2 regions of the Streptomyces tatrensis genome follow, and region 1 is predicted to be linked to the other one. Evidence: riboswitches for the same ligand, from Rfam matches in the RefSeq annotation. Region 1 holds a riboswitch; the other holds the start of a gene.
What was found. A riboswitch is a leader RNA that binds a small molecule or an ion and turns the genes downstream of it on or off. The one in region 1 is predicted to bind guanidine.

Region 1 (7,155 bases):
GGTCTGCACCGGCGACGGCCGCTTCGTCGAGGTCCAGGGCACGGCCGAGGGCGAGCCCTTCGACCGCAAGGAACTCAACGCCCTCCTCGACCTGGCCGCCGGCGGCTGCGCCGACCTCGAAGCCCTCCAGCTCGGCGCCCTGGAGCTCACGCTCTAGCGCTGCCGGCAACCGCGCGGCCCGTCCGCGCGTCTCTCGGGGTACGGGTGCACGGCGTCGAAGCCGTGCGCCCGTCCACGTATCCGATTCCTCGCAGTATCGAATCCCCCTGGGGGCCGAAGTGAAGTCGAAGTACCGCCTGGCAGCCGTCGCCCTGACGGCAGCGCTCGCCATACCCGCGATCACCTCCTGCGACGCGATCTCGACCGCGATGGACTGCGCGAGCACGGCGGTCGCCATCACGGACGGCGCCAACGACCTCCAGCAGGCCGTCTCGCAGGCCGGCAACAGCCCGCAGGACGCCCAGAACGCGCTCAACGCGATCGAGGAGAACCTCAAGAAGGTCGGCGACCAGACGGACAACGCCGACCTGAGCAAGGCCATTTCCTCGATGAACACGGCCGTCCAGAACGTCCGCACCTCCATCGAGAGCGGTACCACGACCCCCGACGTCACCCCGGTCGCGGACGCGGCGAAGGAAATCTCGAAGGTCTGCACCCCGGGCTGATCCCGGTCCGGGCCCGCGGGGGGCGGACCGGAATAATGGCGTCATGACCTCGACGCCGACTCCGCCCTCTCCCAGCCGCCTGATCCTCGCCACGCGCAACGCGGGCAAGGTCACGGAGCTCCACGCCATCCTGTCCGCCGCCGGCCTGCCGCACGAGCTGGTCGGCGCGGACGCGTACCCGGAGATCCCGGACGTCAAGGAGACCGGCGTCACCTTCGCCGAGAACGCCCTCCTCAAGGCCCACGCCCTGGCCCAGGCCACCGGTCTGCCGGCCGTCGCCGACGACTCGGGCCTCTGCGTGGACGTCCTGAACGGCGCCCCGGGCATCTTCTCGGCCCGCTGGGCCGGTTCCCATGGCGACGACAAGGCGAACCTGGACCTGCTCCTGGCCCAACTCGGCGACATCGCCGACGAACACCGCGGCGCCCACTTCTTCTGCGCGGCCGCCCTCGCCCTCCCGGACGGCACGGAACGCGTGGTCGAAGGCCGCCTCCTGGGCACCCTGCGCCACACCCCGGCCGGCACGGGCGGCTTCGGCTACGACCCGATCCTCCAGCCCCTGAACGAGTCCCGCACCTGCGCGGAACTCACGCCGACGGAAAAGAACGCCATCTCCCACCGAGGCCAGGCCTTCCGAGCCTTGGTCCCGGTGGTGAGGGAGCTGCTGGGCTGAGCGGGTAATGCCGACGGCCGGTGACCATCAGAAATGGTCACCGGCCGTAGCTGTGGGCCCGGTGGGATTCGAACCCACGACACACCGGACCTAAACCGGCGCCCTCTAGCCAGCTGGGGTACGGACCCGCGCGACCACCTTACTGGTCGGCGGTGGCTCGTTGCGATGGGATACCCGACCTTGATCGCTTGGCGAAGGTCGGAGTCTGGCTGTGGCAGGAGGGACACAAGTAGCGGAGGTTCTCCCGGCGGTTGTCCAGCCGGTCGCCGTTCACGTGGTCGATCTCCAAGACGAGCCTCCGACCGCGCCAGACATTCCCGATGCCACACTCCGCGCATGTATGTGGCACTCCGAGGTCGTCCAAGGCTCGGCGCAACGTCGCCGTCTTGGTGCGAGAGGAGCCGGCTTCGAGTCGCCTCAGGATCTCCGTCGACGACATGCGCGCGGGGGAGGGGTGGCCGATGGTGTGCCCCTGGCCAGTGAAGTGCTCTGTAGCCAGCCCGTATTCTTCGATGCTCCGCCTGGCTTTGGCACGTGCGGCGCCGTCGACGGGGTGGTGGCCGAGCGCGCGCATGACCCCTGCCATGCTCTTCGCTCCGGCGACGGCGGGTGCGATCTCCTCGAGGGTGAAGTGGTGGCGCGACGAGGGACTACCTCGACGGGGGAAATGAGACGTGTCTATCCCGAACCGTTCGAGGAGCTTGGCGATGTGAACGTGGGCGCTGTTGTATGGCTCGACGCCCATGTAAGCGAGCATTCCCGTGATGCTGTCCGAGTGGGCGGCCGCTTCGCGGAGCCGCTCTACTGTGTACCGCTGCCGGACCCGTTCAGGTAGTGGCTCGTCGGCGAAGTGCGAAGTGTCGATGCCGTAGTGGGCCAGCCTGTCGCGCAGATATCGGCGAGGGCCGGCCAGCAACAGGGTGTCCAGAAGTCTCATGAAGTCGACCATGCTGGTGGCCAGTGGCGCGGTTCGACTCAACCGGTCCCGCGTGTACCTGACTTTGCTCATGCCGACATCCTTGCCTTGCGGCCGCGGTACGTGTCTGTAGCCGCAGGGCAGTTGGGGCAGAGGATTCGAAGGTTCTCCTGCCGGTTGTCCCACCACTCGCCATTGATGTGATCGACCTCGTGTCGGAGCGGTTTGTCGTTCCACATCGTGCCGACGCCGCACTCGGCGCATTCCTCGGAAACGCCGACCTTCAGCAACTCTCGTCGCAAGCGCTGGCCAGGGACACGGCCGTCCTGCGGATCCCTGAGCGAGAGCGCCGGTCCGAGAGAGCCCTTGGGGCGCCTCCGGGTGGCGACGAAATGCGATGTGTCGATGCCGAGAGCCGCGATCCGCCGCGAGATATGTGTCTGGTTGCCGCCGACGTTGCTGATACCGAGTCGGCTGACCACCTCCGAGATGGATGTGGACTCGGCCACCAGCTCCCGGAGTCGCTCCGCCGTGTGCCGTGCCCATTTCGTGGGGAAGTGGGAACAGTCGATTTCCGCTTCCCGCATCTTCGTCCGTAGATAGCGCCTGCTGCCGCTGCTCGGCGTGCCGCCGCACCACCGGACTGCGTCGTCCCAGTTGCTCGTCTCGCGGGCTGCGGCTTCCAGCAGTTCCCGCGTGTATCGGACGGCCATTGATTCCCCCTATCGGCCGCTCGTGCGGCCTTCGTACGGAATAACGGACCGATAGTCGGACGGTTACGGCCTAACTCGTCCGATAAACGGAACAGCCCGCACCGTTTGTCGAGTGCGGGCCGTTCCGGAGGGAGGGGCGGGAATCAGATGCCCAGGTCCTTGATGATCTTGGCTACGTGGCCCGTGGCCTTGACGTTGTAGAGGGCGCGTTCGACCTTGCCCTCCTCGTCGACGATCACCGTGGAGCGGATGACCCCGGTGACGGTCTTGCCGTACAGCTTCTTCTCGCCGAACGCCCCGTATGCCGTCAGGACCTCCTTCGAGGGGTCGCTGACCAGGGTGACCTTCAGGTGCTCCTGCTCGCGGAACTTCGCCAGCTTCTCCGGCTTGTCCGGGGAGACGCCGATGACGTCGTAGCCGGCCGTGGCCAGGACGGCCAGGTTGTCCGTGAAGTCGCAGGCCTGCTTGGTGCAGCCCGGCGTCAGGGCGGTCGGGTAGAAGTACACGATGACTTTGCGGCCCTTGTGGTCGGCGAGCGAGATCTCGTTGCCGTCCGCGTCGGGCAGGGTGAAGGCGGGGGCGATGTCGCCCGGCTCAAGTCGCTCGCTCATTCTCAACAGTCTCCTCAAGAGGGGATCGGTACGGTGTCGAGACTAAGCTGCTGACAGACTGTTCATGGTGGGCTACACCCGCCGAGGGACCGACCACGACGACGGAGGCAGCGCGGTGCCGGAAGCCAGGACCCCCGCACAGATCGAGGCGGACATCGTCCGCCGCCGCGAGCAGCTCGCCGAGGCGCTCGACGAGATCGGGGTGCGCCTGCACCCCAAGACGATCGTCGGGGACGCCAAGGCGAAGGTGGTCGGCAACATCGACCACGTCGTCGGCCGTGCGGTGGCGACGGTGAACCGCCTCGTCACCGATGCCGGTGACGCGCTGCGCCACGACGACGGCGCCCCGCGCATCGAGCGGATCGTGCCGGTCGCGCTGCTCGTGGTGGGTGTCGTGGGCCTGCTGGTGGTGTCGGCGCGACGAAAGCGCTGATGACCCTGTGGGGTGCGGGGCGGGTGTGGGCGGGTAGGTTCGGGCCGTGAGCGAGAACACCACTACCCACGACAAGCTGCCCATCCGCATGCTGCACGACCGCGTGCTCGTGAAATCCGATTCGCCGGAGGGTGAGCGCCGCTCGGGCGGCGGCATCCTGATTCCTGCGACGGCCGCGGTGGGCAAGCGGCTGGCCTGGGCCGAGGTGGTCGCGGTCGGGCAGAACGTACGGACCGTCGAGCCGGGGGACCGGGTGCTGTACGACCCCGAGGAGCGGGCCGAGGTGGAGGTGCGCGGGGCCACGTACCTGCTGATGCGGGAGCGGGACCTGCACGCCGTGGCCGCCGAGCGGCTGGAGGGGTCCGAGGACTCCACGGGGCTCTACCTTTAGCCCCCGAGCAGCCCCCGAGCAGAGTGTGAAAAGGGCCGGTGACCATCGTCACCGGCCCTTTTCGTTCGGTTTTGCTACGGTGGTGGGGAACCCCCGACGAGACGCGCCGTACCGGGTCGCCCTTGGCCAGTGGCCAGTGGCTGCATGACAAGACGACGCACCCCGTTCCGCTCTCGTCCCGGAGGTGCCTGTCATGGCCTGGGTTCTGCTCATCGTCGCTGGTCTGATCGAAGTCGCTTGGTCGATCGGCATGAAGTTCACCGACGGATTCACCCGGCTCTGGCCGAGCGTGTTCACGGGCGCCGGCATCGTGGCGAGCATGGTGCTGCTGTCGATCGCGGTCAAGACCCTGCCGATCGGTACGGCGTACGGCGTGTGGGTCGGCATCGGCGCGGCCGGTGCGGCGGTGGTCGGGATGGTCGCCATGGGGGAGCCCGTCACCGCCGCCCGGATCTTCTTCATCTGTCTGCTGCTGGCCGCCGTCGTCGGGCTGAAGGCGACCTCCGGTCACTGAGTCACCGGTTCACTGGGTTACTCCAGTAGGTCCGCCGGTGGGCGTAGGCCCTCGGTGGTGCCGCCTTGGGTGCCCGTGGTGGTGCCGTTCGTGGTGCCGCCGTCGGTCTGGCCGCCGTCCGTTTGACCTCCGGTGGTCTGGCCGCCGTCCGTCTGGCCGCCGGTGGTCTGACCCCCGTCCGTCTGGCCGCCCGTGTTCTGGCCTCCGTTGGTCTGCCCGCCCGTCGTCTGGCCCCCGTTCGTCTGTCCGCCCGTGGACGGGCTCCGGGTCGGGCGGCCGGGCCGGTTCGAGGGGCGGTCGCCCGGGGTTTCCTCCGGGGAGGGGGTCGGGTCCTGGTTCACGGGCGGGGGCGGCGGGGGCTGGTTGGCGCCCGGCATGAGCTCCAGGTCGAAGTCGACGGGGTCGGTGTCCGCCAGGGCCGTCTTCGTGTACTGGGCCCAGATCCGGGCCGGGTAGCCGCCGCCGCCGATGCGGGCCTCGCCCAGGGCTCCGTAGAGGGATTCCAGGGAGCCGGTGTCGGGGTCCTGGCCCATCATCGAGACGACGGTGACCAGGTTCGGGGTGTACGCCGCGAACCAGGCCGAGCGGTCCAGTTCGCCGGTGCCGGTCTTGCCGGCGGCCGGGTGGCCGGCGGCCAGGGCGGCCGTACCGGTGCCGTTGTCCACGACGCTGACCAGCATGGACGTGGTGGTGTCGGCGGCTTCGCGGCTGACGGCCTGGGCCGGGTCGCGCGGCGGGAGCGGGATGGTGTCCCCGGCCTTGGTGATCTTCTCGACGAAGGTGTGCGGGGTGTGGCGGCCGTGGGCGGCGAGGGTCGCGTAGGCCTGGGTCATGTCCAGGACGCTGGCTTGCATGGTGCCGAGCGCCATGGCCGGTCCCGCGTCGAAGTTCGGGGTGTTCTCGGGGATGCCGAGGGCGATGGCGGTCTGCTTGACCTTGTCGGTGCCGACGTCGACGACCATCTGGGCGAAGACGGAGTTGACGGAAAGGTCGGTGGCGGTGTTGACGGTGATGTTGCCGTAGCTGAGCTGCCCCTCGTTCTCCGGGGCGTAGGGGATGCGGCTGCCGACGACGCGTCGCTTGTTGTCGCCGTTGTAGATCGTGAACGGGGTGATCGTGCGGCCGTCCTGGGTGCGCGAGTCGTTCTGCACGGCGGAGGCGAAGACGAACGGCTTGAAGGTGGAGGCCACTTGGTAGTCGTGCCGGGTGGCGTTGTTGACGTACTGCTTGGTGTAGTCGATGCCGCCGTACATGGCGACGACCTTGCCGGTGGCCGGGTCGATGGAGACGGCTCCGGTGCGTACGACGCGGTCCGCCTTGCGCGTCTTGGGGTCGAGCTTGCTGACCATCTTGTCGTTGACGGCGTCGACGATGGCGGTCTGGCGGGTCTTGTCGATGGTCGTGGTGATGCGGTAGCCGCCCTCGGCGAGGGTCTTGTCGTCGAGGATCTTGTTCTGGGCGATGTAGTCCTTGATGGCCTCGACGAGGTAGCCGCGCTGTCCTGAGAGGCCGGCGGCCGGGCGGACCTTGCCGGGCTCGGGGAACTGGGTGGCCGCGCGTTCGGCGGGGGTCATCCAGCCCTTCTTGACCATGCCGTCGAGTACGTAGTTCCAGCGGGCGAGGGCGCGGCCGCGGCCCTGGGGGTGGGCGACGACGTCGAAGGCGCTGGGGGAGTTGAGGAGGGTGGCGAGGTAGGCGCCCTCGGCGGTGGTGAGCTTGCCGACGTCCTTGCCGTAGTAGGCCTGGGCGGCGGCCTGGATGCCGTAGGCGTTGCGGCCGAAGTAGCTGGTGTTCAGGTATCCCTCGAGGATGTAGTTCTTCGACTTCTCACGACCGAGCTTGATCGCGATGAAGAACTCCTTCACCTTCCGCTTGATCGTCTGTTCCTGGCCCAGGTAGTAGTTCTTGACGTACTGCTGGGTGATGGTCGATCCGGACTGGGTGCCCTTGCCGGTCGCGGTGTTCCAGGCGGCGCGCAGCATCGCGGCGGGGTCCACGGCGCGTTCGGAGTGGAAGTCGCGGTCCTCGGCGGCCAGTACGGCCTCCTGGACGGTCAGGGGGATCTGGGAGAGCTGCACGTTGACGCGGTTGACCTCGCCGTCGCGGGCGAGCTGGGTGCCGTCGGTGTAGAGGTAGACGTTGGACTGTGCCGTGGCGGCCGCGTTGGCGGGCGGGATGTGGACCAGCAGGTAGCCGGCCACGAGGGCGCCGCCGATGAGCAGGGCGAGCAGCAGGCACG
Region 2 (7,155 bases), 2.8 Mb from region 1:
GGTGTTCACGGACGTCACCGACCACGAGCGGTCGCGCGGGCGCCTGGACCTGCTGTACCGCGCGACGGGCGCGCTGGGCGGTTCGCTGTCCGTCCTGCGCACCGTCGAGGACCTGGTCAAGATCCTGGCGCCCGCCTTCGGCGATTGTGCCGCGGTGGATCTCGCGGAGACCGTTCTGACCGGCGGCGAGCCGGCCGCTGACGGGCATCCCGCGCGGCCCTTCATCCGGATGGCCGTCGCCGGAGCGGACGCGGACGTGCTGCGTACGGGTACGGCCCGCTTCGCCGCTCCCCTCGCGGCGGGCGCGCCCGAGCCGGCCGGACCCTTGGTGCGGGAGTGCCGGGGAGAGCTGGTCACCGGGCTCGGAACCCGTCCCACCGCGCCCCCGGGCGACGCCGCCCCGGAGTGGGCCACGGCCGTACCGGGTGCGCATTCGGCGATGACGGCGCCGTTGTGCGTGCGGGGCATCAGGTTCGGACGGATCACGCTCTGGCGCACGGGGAACGCTCCCCCGCTGGTCGAGGACGACCTGGTGCTTCTGGAGGAGATCGCCGCCCGTGCGGCCGTCGCCGTGGACAACGCGCGGCGGTACACCAAGGAACGCCGCACGGCCGTGGGCCTGCAGCGCAGCCTCCTGCCGCCGGCCACCTCGGAAACGCCCGCGCTGGAGGCCGCCGGCCTCTACCTGCCCGCCGACGCGGACAGCGGAGTGGGCGGCGACTGGTTCGACGTCATCCCCCTGTCGTCGGCCCGGGTCGCCCTGGTGGTCGGGGACGTCGCCGGTCACGGGCTGCACGCCACGGCCATGATGGGGCGCCTGCGCAGCGCCGTACGGGCGATGGCGGACCTGGAACTGGAACCCGAGGAACTGCTGGCGCACGTGGACGACATGGTCCTGCAGGTCGCCGCCGAGGCGGAGAGCGAGGACTCGGAGGACGGCGAGGCGGGCACGCTGCTGCGCGGCGGACCGGCCGGTGCCACCTGCCTGTACGCCGTCTACGACCCGGTGACCCACAGGTGCGTCATGGCGAGCGCCGGACACCCGCCGCCGGCCGTGGTCGGCCCGGACGGAACCGTGGAGTACGTCGAGCTGAGCCCCGGGCCGCCCCTGGGGGTCGGCGGCTGGCCCTTCGAGCCGGTCGAACGCGATCTGCCTCCGGGGAGCGTCCTCGCCCTGTACACCGACGGCCTGATCGAACGCGGAGCGGGGGACGTCGACGAGGGAATGCGCGACCTGGCGGAGCGCCTGCTGCGCGCGGACGTACTGGGCCGGCCGCTGCGCGAGGCCCGGCACGACATCGTGGAAGGGTTGCCGCCGGGCCGGCTGAAGGACGACGTCACCCTCCTGCTGGCCCGTACCCGGGCGGTGGACGACGCCTCCGTCGCGACCTGGGTGCTCGACGCCGACCCGGCGGTCGTCGGCGACGCGCGCCGACTCGTCCTGGACCAGCTGACCGCCTGGGACCTCGACGAGCTCGCCTTCAGCACGGAGCTCATCGTCAGCGAGCTGGTCACCAACTCCATTCGCCACGCCGGTGGTCAGGTCCGGCTCCGGCTGATCCGGGCGGACACCCTCACGTGCGAGGTCTCGGACTCCAGCAACACCCAGCCGAGGATGCGGCGTGCGAGGAGCGAGGAGGAAGGCGGCCGCGGCCTGTACATCGTCGCCCAGCTCTCGCACCGCTGGGGCAGCCGCTACACGGTGGGGGGCAAGACCGTCTGGTCCGAACAGGCCCTGCCCCCCGCTTGACGGGCCGGTCGCTACGGAGCGGCCGCCACCGGCATGACGTGGCCGAGCAGGCCCTCCTTCACGTAAGGCCCTTCACAGTCGGCCCTGTTGGAGACGAAGTGGTCGAACACGGAGGGTGCGTAGCACCGGTAGAGGGGCACCGATCCCGGCACCGCGCTGGTGTACACGTATCCGACCGCGCCGAGGGGCTGTTGGCCCTCGCATCCCGGGTCGCGGGTCAGCAGCGAGTGGTTCACCACCTTGCACTCGTAGAGCCGGACCGTGCCGGGCGCGGGGTCCCGCAGCACCTTCCACACCCCCTCGTGGGTGAACCCGGCGGGCAGGGAGCGTGAGGAGGCGAGGTGGCCGGCGTGGGGGCGGTGGCCGCGGACCAGCGGTACGTACGGGGTGGTGTGGCCGTCGGCTCCCTCCCAGGTGCGCAGGTATCCCTCGGCTCCCCGCATGAGCTCGTCCACCACGTCCTGGCCGCCGGTGACCCGGATGTCCTCGATCCAGTCGGGTACGAGGCCGTAGTGGGTGCCGCCGCCGTCGGTGTTGACGTCCCAGACGCGCGAGCCGGTGACCTGCCGGTCGAGGACGGAGCCGCCGTCGGGGCTGCGGAAGGGGTAGACGACGGGGTTCCCGGCCGCGGCCCGGGGGCCGGGGAGCCAGGCGAAGCCGTTCATGTCGGTGCCGATCCCGTACCCGGCTCCGTACGTGGCCCGCAGGGCGGCGTGCCTGCGCGCCTCGGCGGTGAAGGCGGGCGCCTCGTACATGTGGCCCGTGATGAAGCCGCCCAGGCGGTAGACCCGCTCGGTCCAGTTGTCGTCCATCCAGCCGTGGGTGGACAGCACGCCGGAGTAGCGTTCGGCTTCGAGCATGCGCAGCGCCTGGTTGGCCGCCTTGACGCTCATGTGGTCGATTTCCAGCATCATGTTGCGCTTGGTCATGCCCAGCACCGCGTACTCGCCCAGTGCGGTCAGGCCCCGGCGGTTGCACTGCGCGGCGGCGGCCTGCAAGGAGGCGCCGTAGTCGGGCAGTTCGACGCCTTCCGGCAGGGCGCTCCGGATCCGGGCCTCGGCCTCGGTATCGGCCCCGGAGGCTCCGGTGTCCTCGGCCGTCGCGGCGGCGGCCGCCTGTGCGTGGCCCGCCTCGTGGCCTTCGGCGGCGAGCCCGAAGCCGATCGGGTTGTCGTGCTCGGCGCCGGGGCAGGGCTCCGTGCTCCAGAAGGTGCCCGTCGACAGGAACTGGCCGACGTTGATGGCCATGCCCTGGGTGCCCGAGTCGAACCGGACGCCGCACAGGGCGTTGTCGAACTTGTGGCACAGGAACATGCTGCGCACGCCCAGCCGGTGCAGTTCGTCGAGTCCGCGGTCGATGTCGGCCATGGTGCAGCGGGCGCCGTCCAACACCTGCTTGCAGCCGAACGGTTCGGAGGCCTCCACCCCGAGGACCACGGCGAGCTTGCCCTCCTGGATGACCTTGCGCGCCTGGTCGGGCTCCGTGACGACCCGGAACCAGCCCTTGCCGGCGCCGCCGTACATGGCGTCGACGTGGTCCTGGAGCTCGTACGTCTTCTGGATCTGGAGCCTGATCGCGGTCATCTCGTCGCAGCCGCGGTCCTTGAAGAAGTAGAGGGAGCAGATGACGCCGTTGGTGACCATGTCGTTCACCAGGATCCGCTGGCCGCCCCGCCAGGCCCGCTCCACCCAGGCGTAGTACGTCTGCTGGTGGGTGGCGGAGTCGTGGGCCGGCCAGTCGCGGAACGTCGGCCAGCCGGTCGGGTCGTGCCGCCCGTCACCGCCCTTGGTGATCATGTCGAAGAGGGCGAGGACGCCGTTGGGGTAGTGCTCGGGGCAGTCCTTGAGGGCGTCCGCCGCCCCCGCCGGGGAGAAGACCTTTCCGCAGACCAGGCGTCCTCCGAAGCCCTCATCGGACATCAGGTGCACGTGCCCGTCGACGTATCCGCGGACCCGGCCCTGGGCGTCGGTGCCGGTGAACGGCTCCCCGGCGACGTTGACCTGCGAGTCGGGGGCCGGGCGGGCCACGGGCTCCCACCACCGCGTGCCCGCCGCCGCGCCGGCGGCCTGGGGGCCGAGCAGCAGGGCGACCAGCGCGAGGACCAGGCCGGTTACCAGGTACCGGCTTCGCCCGAGGGCTCTTCGTCGGTTCATCCCCATCCCTCTCTCCTTCACGATGCGTTCATGACAAGACATGACAAGGGCGCGGCAGGGGCGCCGCACGGGCACGACAGGAGCCCGGCAGGGGCGCGGACCAGGGCCGAAGGCCGACCTTAGGAGCTGCCCGCGGCGCCGTCATTCACCCCGGCGGCCAAGGCGTTGACTCTCCGGACCGGCACCCGGCGCCGCCCCGCGGGCGGTGTTGACGGGGACGGTGCGCCCGCATTGACTGACCGACGTGTCAGCCAACGAGCCGCCCCTCGTCACCGCGTGCTACGCCCTCGCCGTCCTGAGCGCCACGGCGGAGGGCGCCGGCGGGCCGGCTCCCCGGGCCTCCCCCACGGACCGGCCGGACTTCGGCGAGGTGCGCGCGCTGTGGGACGAAGTACTCGCAGCGGTGGGCGCCGGCCCGCACACCGGGCTCCTCGTGGGCGACCGCATCAGGCCCGAGGGCCTGCACATCCTGGGCCACCTCGTCCTCACCTGCGCCAGCCTCGCGGACGCCGCGCGGGCGGCCGAGCGCTACCACCCGCTGGTGAGCCGGTCGGGCCGGGTGACCCTGGACCGCCAGGGCGGCGTCGGCCGGGTCTGCTACCGGCCGGCCGCCGGCCCGGCGGCCATGCACCCCCAGCGGGTGGAGGCGATCGTCAGCAGCATGGTGCGGGCGGGCCGCTGGATCGCCGGCGACGGCTGGGCGCCCGTGGCCGTGTCGTTCGCCCATCCCCGCCGGGGCTCGGCGGAGCCCTACGCCCACGTCCTCGGCTGCCCCGTCACCTTCGGCGCCGCGGAGACCGCGATCACGGTCGCCGACGCGGACCTCGACCGGCGCCGCCCCCTCTACGACCCGGCGCTCAACGCCCTGCACCGGGCCTACGCCGACCGGCTCCTGCACCGGCTGTCCGCGGCGGTGACCGTCGCCGAGCGCGTACGGCAGTGGCTGGAGGGCGCAGCGCTCGCGGACGCGGTCATCGAGGGACCCGCCAGGGAGCTCAGCCTCGGCGTCCGGACCCTGCGCAGGGCCCTGCAGGCGGAGGGCACCTCGTGGCGCGCGCTCCTCGACACCGCCCGCCACGGCCGGGCCGGGCGGCTGCTGGAGACCACGGACCTGCCGCTGGACCGGATAGCGCCGCTCGTCGGCCTGAGCGGTGCGACGGCCCTGGTCCGCGCCTTCAACAGGTGGGAGGGCATGCCTCCGGGGGCGTACCGGAGCCGGTACCGGCCCGCGTCCGCGGATCGCGACGGGGCCGGCCGCGGGTGAGGAGGGTCACCGCGGGCGGCGCCCCGGAGGGCCGTCCGCGTTGCTAGATTGTCCGGCGGCCGACGCGAGACCCGAGGCCCCGGACGAGATGCGCCGTACCCGGTTACGCACGACGACGCGCGAGGTGCCGCACGAGCGGCGCCTTCCGCTGTCCGCACCCGGGCAGCGTCCTCGTCGAGCAAGATGGGCCGTACGCCATGACCGCGCCACTCACCCGCAGCCTGTACCGGACGACCGCGCACGCCGCCGGGGGACGTACCGGATCCGTCCGCACCGACGACGGGCGCCTGGACGTCCGCCTGGCCCCGCCGCGCAAGAAGGTCCCGGGCACCACCAACCCCGAGCAGCTGTTCGCGGCCGGTTTCGCCGCCTGCTTCACCTCCGCGCTCGCGGAGGTCGCCGCCGAGTTCGGGGCGGACGCCTCCGCCGCGCGCGTGGCGTGCGAAGTGCAGCTCGGCACCACGGACACGCCTGCCGGCTACGGCCTCGCGGTGGCCCTCACCGTCAGCCTCCCCGGCTGGCGGGCGGCGGACCTCCAGCCGCTGCTGCACCGGGCGGACGCGGTCTGCCCCTACTCGCAGGCGGTACGCGGCAACGTACCGCTGACGCTCCTGGCCCTGGACGACCCCGGTCACGACCCCGCCCCCGGTGAGGCGGAGCCCCCGCTCACAGCATGACGTGCTTGACCTGGGTGTAGTCCAGGAGACCGGACAGGGAGAGGTCGCTGCCGTAGCCCGAGTGTTTGACTCCGCCGTGGGGCATCTCGGAGACCGTGGTGCCGTGGGTGTTCACCCAGACGATTCCGGTGTGCAGGGAGCGGGTGGCGCGCATCGCGCGGTCGTGGTCGGTGGTCCACACGCTCGCGGCCAGGCCGAAGCGCACCCCGTCGGCGAGGTACAGGGCCTCGGCCTCGTCGGCGAAGGGCTGGACGGTCACTACGGGTCCGAAGATCTCCTCCTGCACGATCTCGTCGTCCTGGCGGACGCCCGCGACGACGGTGGGTTCGTGGAAGAAGCCGGGGCGCGGGAGCCGGCTGCCGCCGGTGACGATCCCGGCATGGGGCGGCAGACGGTCCAGCAGCCCCTGTACGGAGGCCAGTTGGGCGGTGTTGTTGAGGGGGCCGAAGTCGGCGCCCGCGCGGAGCCCGGCTGCCTCGGCGGCGAAGGCCGCGAGGAACGCGTCGTGGATCCGGTGGTGGACCAGGAGCCGGGTGGGCGCGGTGCAGTCCTGGCCGGCGTTGTAGTAGGCGACCGCGGCGAGGGCGGCGGCGGTGGCCTTCACGTCCACGTCCTCGTGGACGATGACGGGTGCGTTCCCGCCGAGTTCCAGGTGGACGCGCTTGAGGCCGGCCGCGGCGGCCGCCGCGATCTCCTGTCCGGCCCGGACGCTGCCGGTGACGGCGATCAGGGCGACCGCCGGATGGGCGGTGAGGGCGCGGCCGGTGTCGCGGTCTCCGCAGACGACGTTGAGCACGCCCGGCGGCAGGTGTTCCGCGGCGATCCGGGCCAGGAGCACGGACGAGGAGGGGGTGGTGTCGGCGGGCTTGAGCACGGTGGTGTTTCCGGCGGCGATGGCCGGAGCGATCTTCCAGGCGGCCATCATCAGCGGGTAGTTCCAGGGGGTGATCTGGGCACAGACCCCGACCGGTTCGCGGCGCAGCAGGGAGGTGCGGCCCTCGGTGTACTCGGCCGCGGCGGCGCCGGGGAGGTTCCGCGCGGCTCCGGCGAAGTAGCGGACGGCGTCGGCGATCGCGGGCAGCTCGTCGTCCCGGAACTGCTCGGCGGGCTTGCCGGTGTCCCCGGTCTCGGCGGTGGTGAAGGCCTCCGCATGCGCCTCGATGGCGTCGGCGATGCCGAGGAGAGCCCGCTGCCGCTCTGCCGGGGTGGTGGTGGACCAGTGCCCGTACGCGGCCGCCGCGGCGAAGCAGGCCGCGTCCGTGTCGGCGGGGCCCGAGCGCGGGGCGTGGCGGTGCACGCGGCCGGTGGCGG

Region 2: linked by a shared signal. The riboswitch ahead of ACODT5_RS19635 (Ohr family peroxiredoxin) and the one ahead of ACODT5_RS32375 (DMT family transporter) in region 1 are both predicted to bind guanidine.

What each region holds. Positions count from the first base shown of each region.
Region 1 is NZ_JBMDLB010000011.1:3,672,493-3,679,647, reverse strand. It holds gene rph (ribonuclease PH) at 1-157, shown strand, start outside; gene ACODT5_RS32415 (hypothetical protein) at 279-665, shown strand; gene rdgB (RdgB/HAM1 family non-canonical purine NTP pyrophosphatase) at 709-1,338, shown strand; tRNA gene ACODT5_RS32405 (tRNA-Leu) at 1,392-1,466, opposite strand; gene ACODT5_RS32400 (HNH endonuclease) at 1,478-2,347, opposite strand; gene ACODT5_RS32395 (HNH endonuclease family protein) at 2,344-2,967, opposite strand; gene bcp (thioredoxin-dependent thiol peroxidase) at 3,111-3,578, opposite strand; gene ACODT5_RS32385 (DUF3618 domain-containing protein) at 3,643-4,011, shown strand; gene ACODT5_RS32380 (GroES family chaperonin) at 4,058-4,402, shown strand; guanidine-III (ykkC-III) riboswitch at 4,471-4,564, shown strand; gene ACODT5_RS32375 (DMT family transporter) at 4,596-4,916, shown strand; gene ACODT5_RS32370 (transglycosylase domain-containing protein) at 4,934-7,155, opposite strand, start outside.
Region 2 is NZ_JBMDLB010000011.1:873,961-881,115, forward strand. It holds gene ACODT5_RS19620 (ATP-binding SpoIIE family protein phosphatase) at 1-1,750, shown strand, start outside; gene ACODT5_RS19625 (hypothetical protein) at 1,762-3,903, opposite strand; gene ACODT5_RS19630 (AraC family transcriptional regulator) at 4,148-5,167, shown strand; guanidine-III (ykkC-III) riboswitch at 5,226-5,289, shown strand; gene ACODT5_RS19635 (Ohr family peroxiredoxin) at 5,365-5,844, shown strand; gene ACODT5_RS19640 (aldehyde dehydrogenase family protein) at 5,834-7,155, opposite strand, start outside.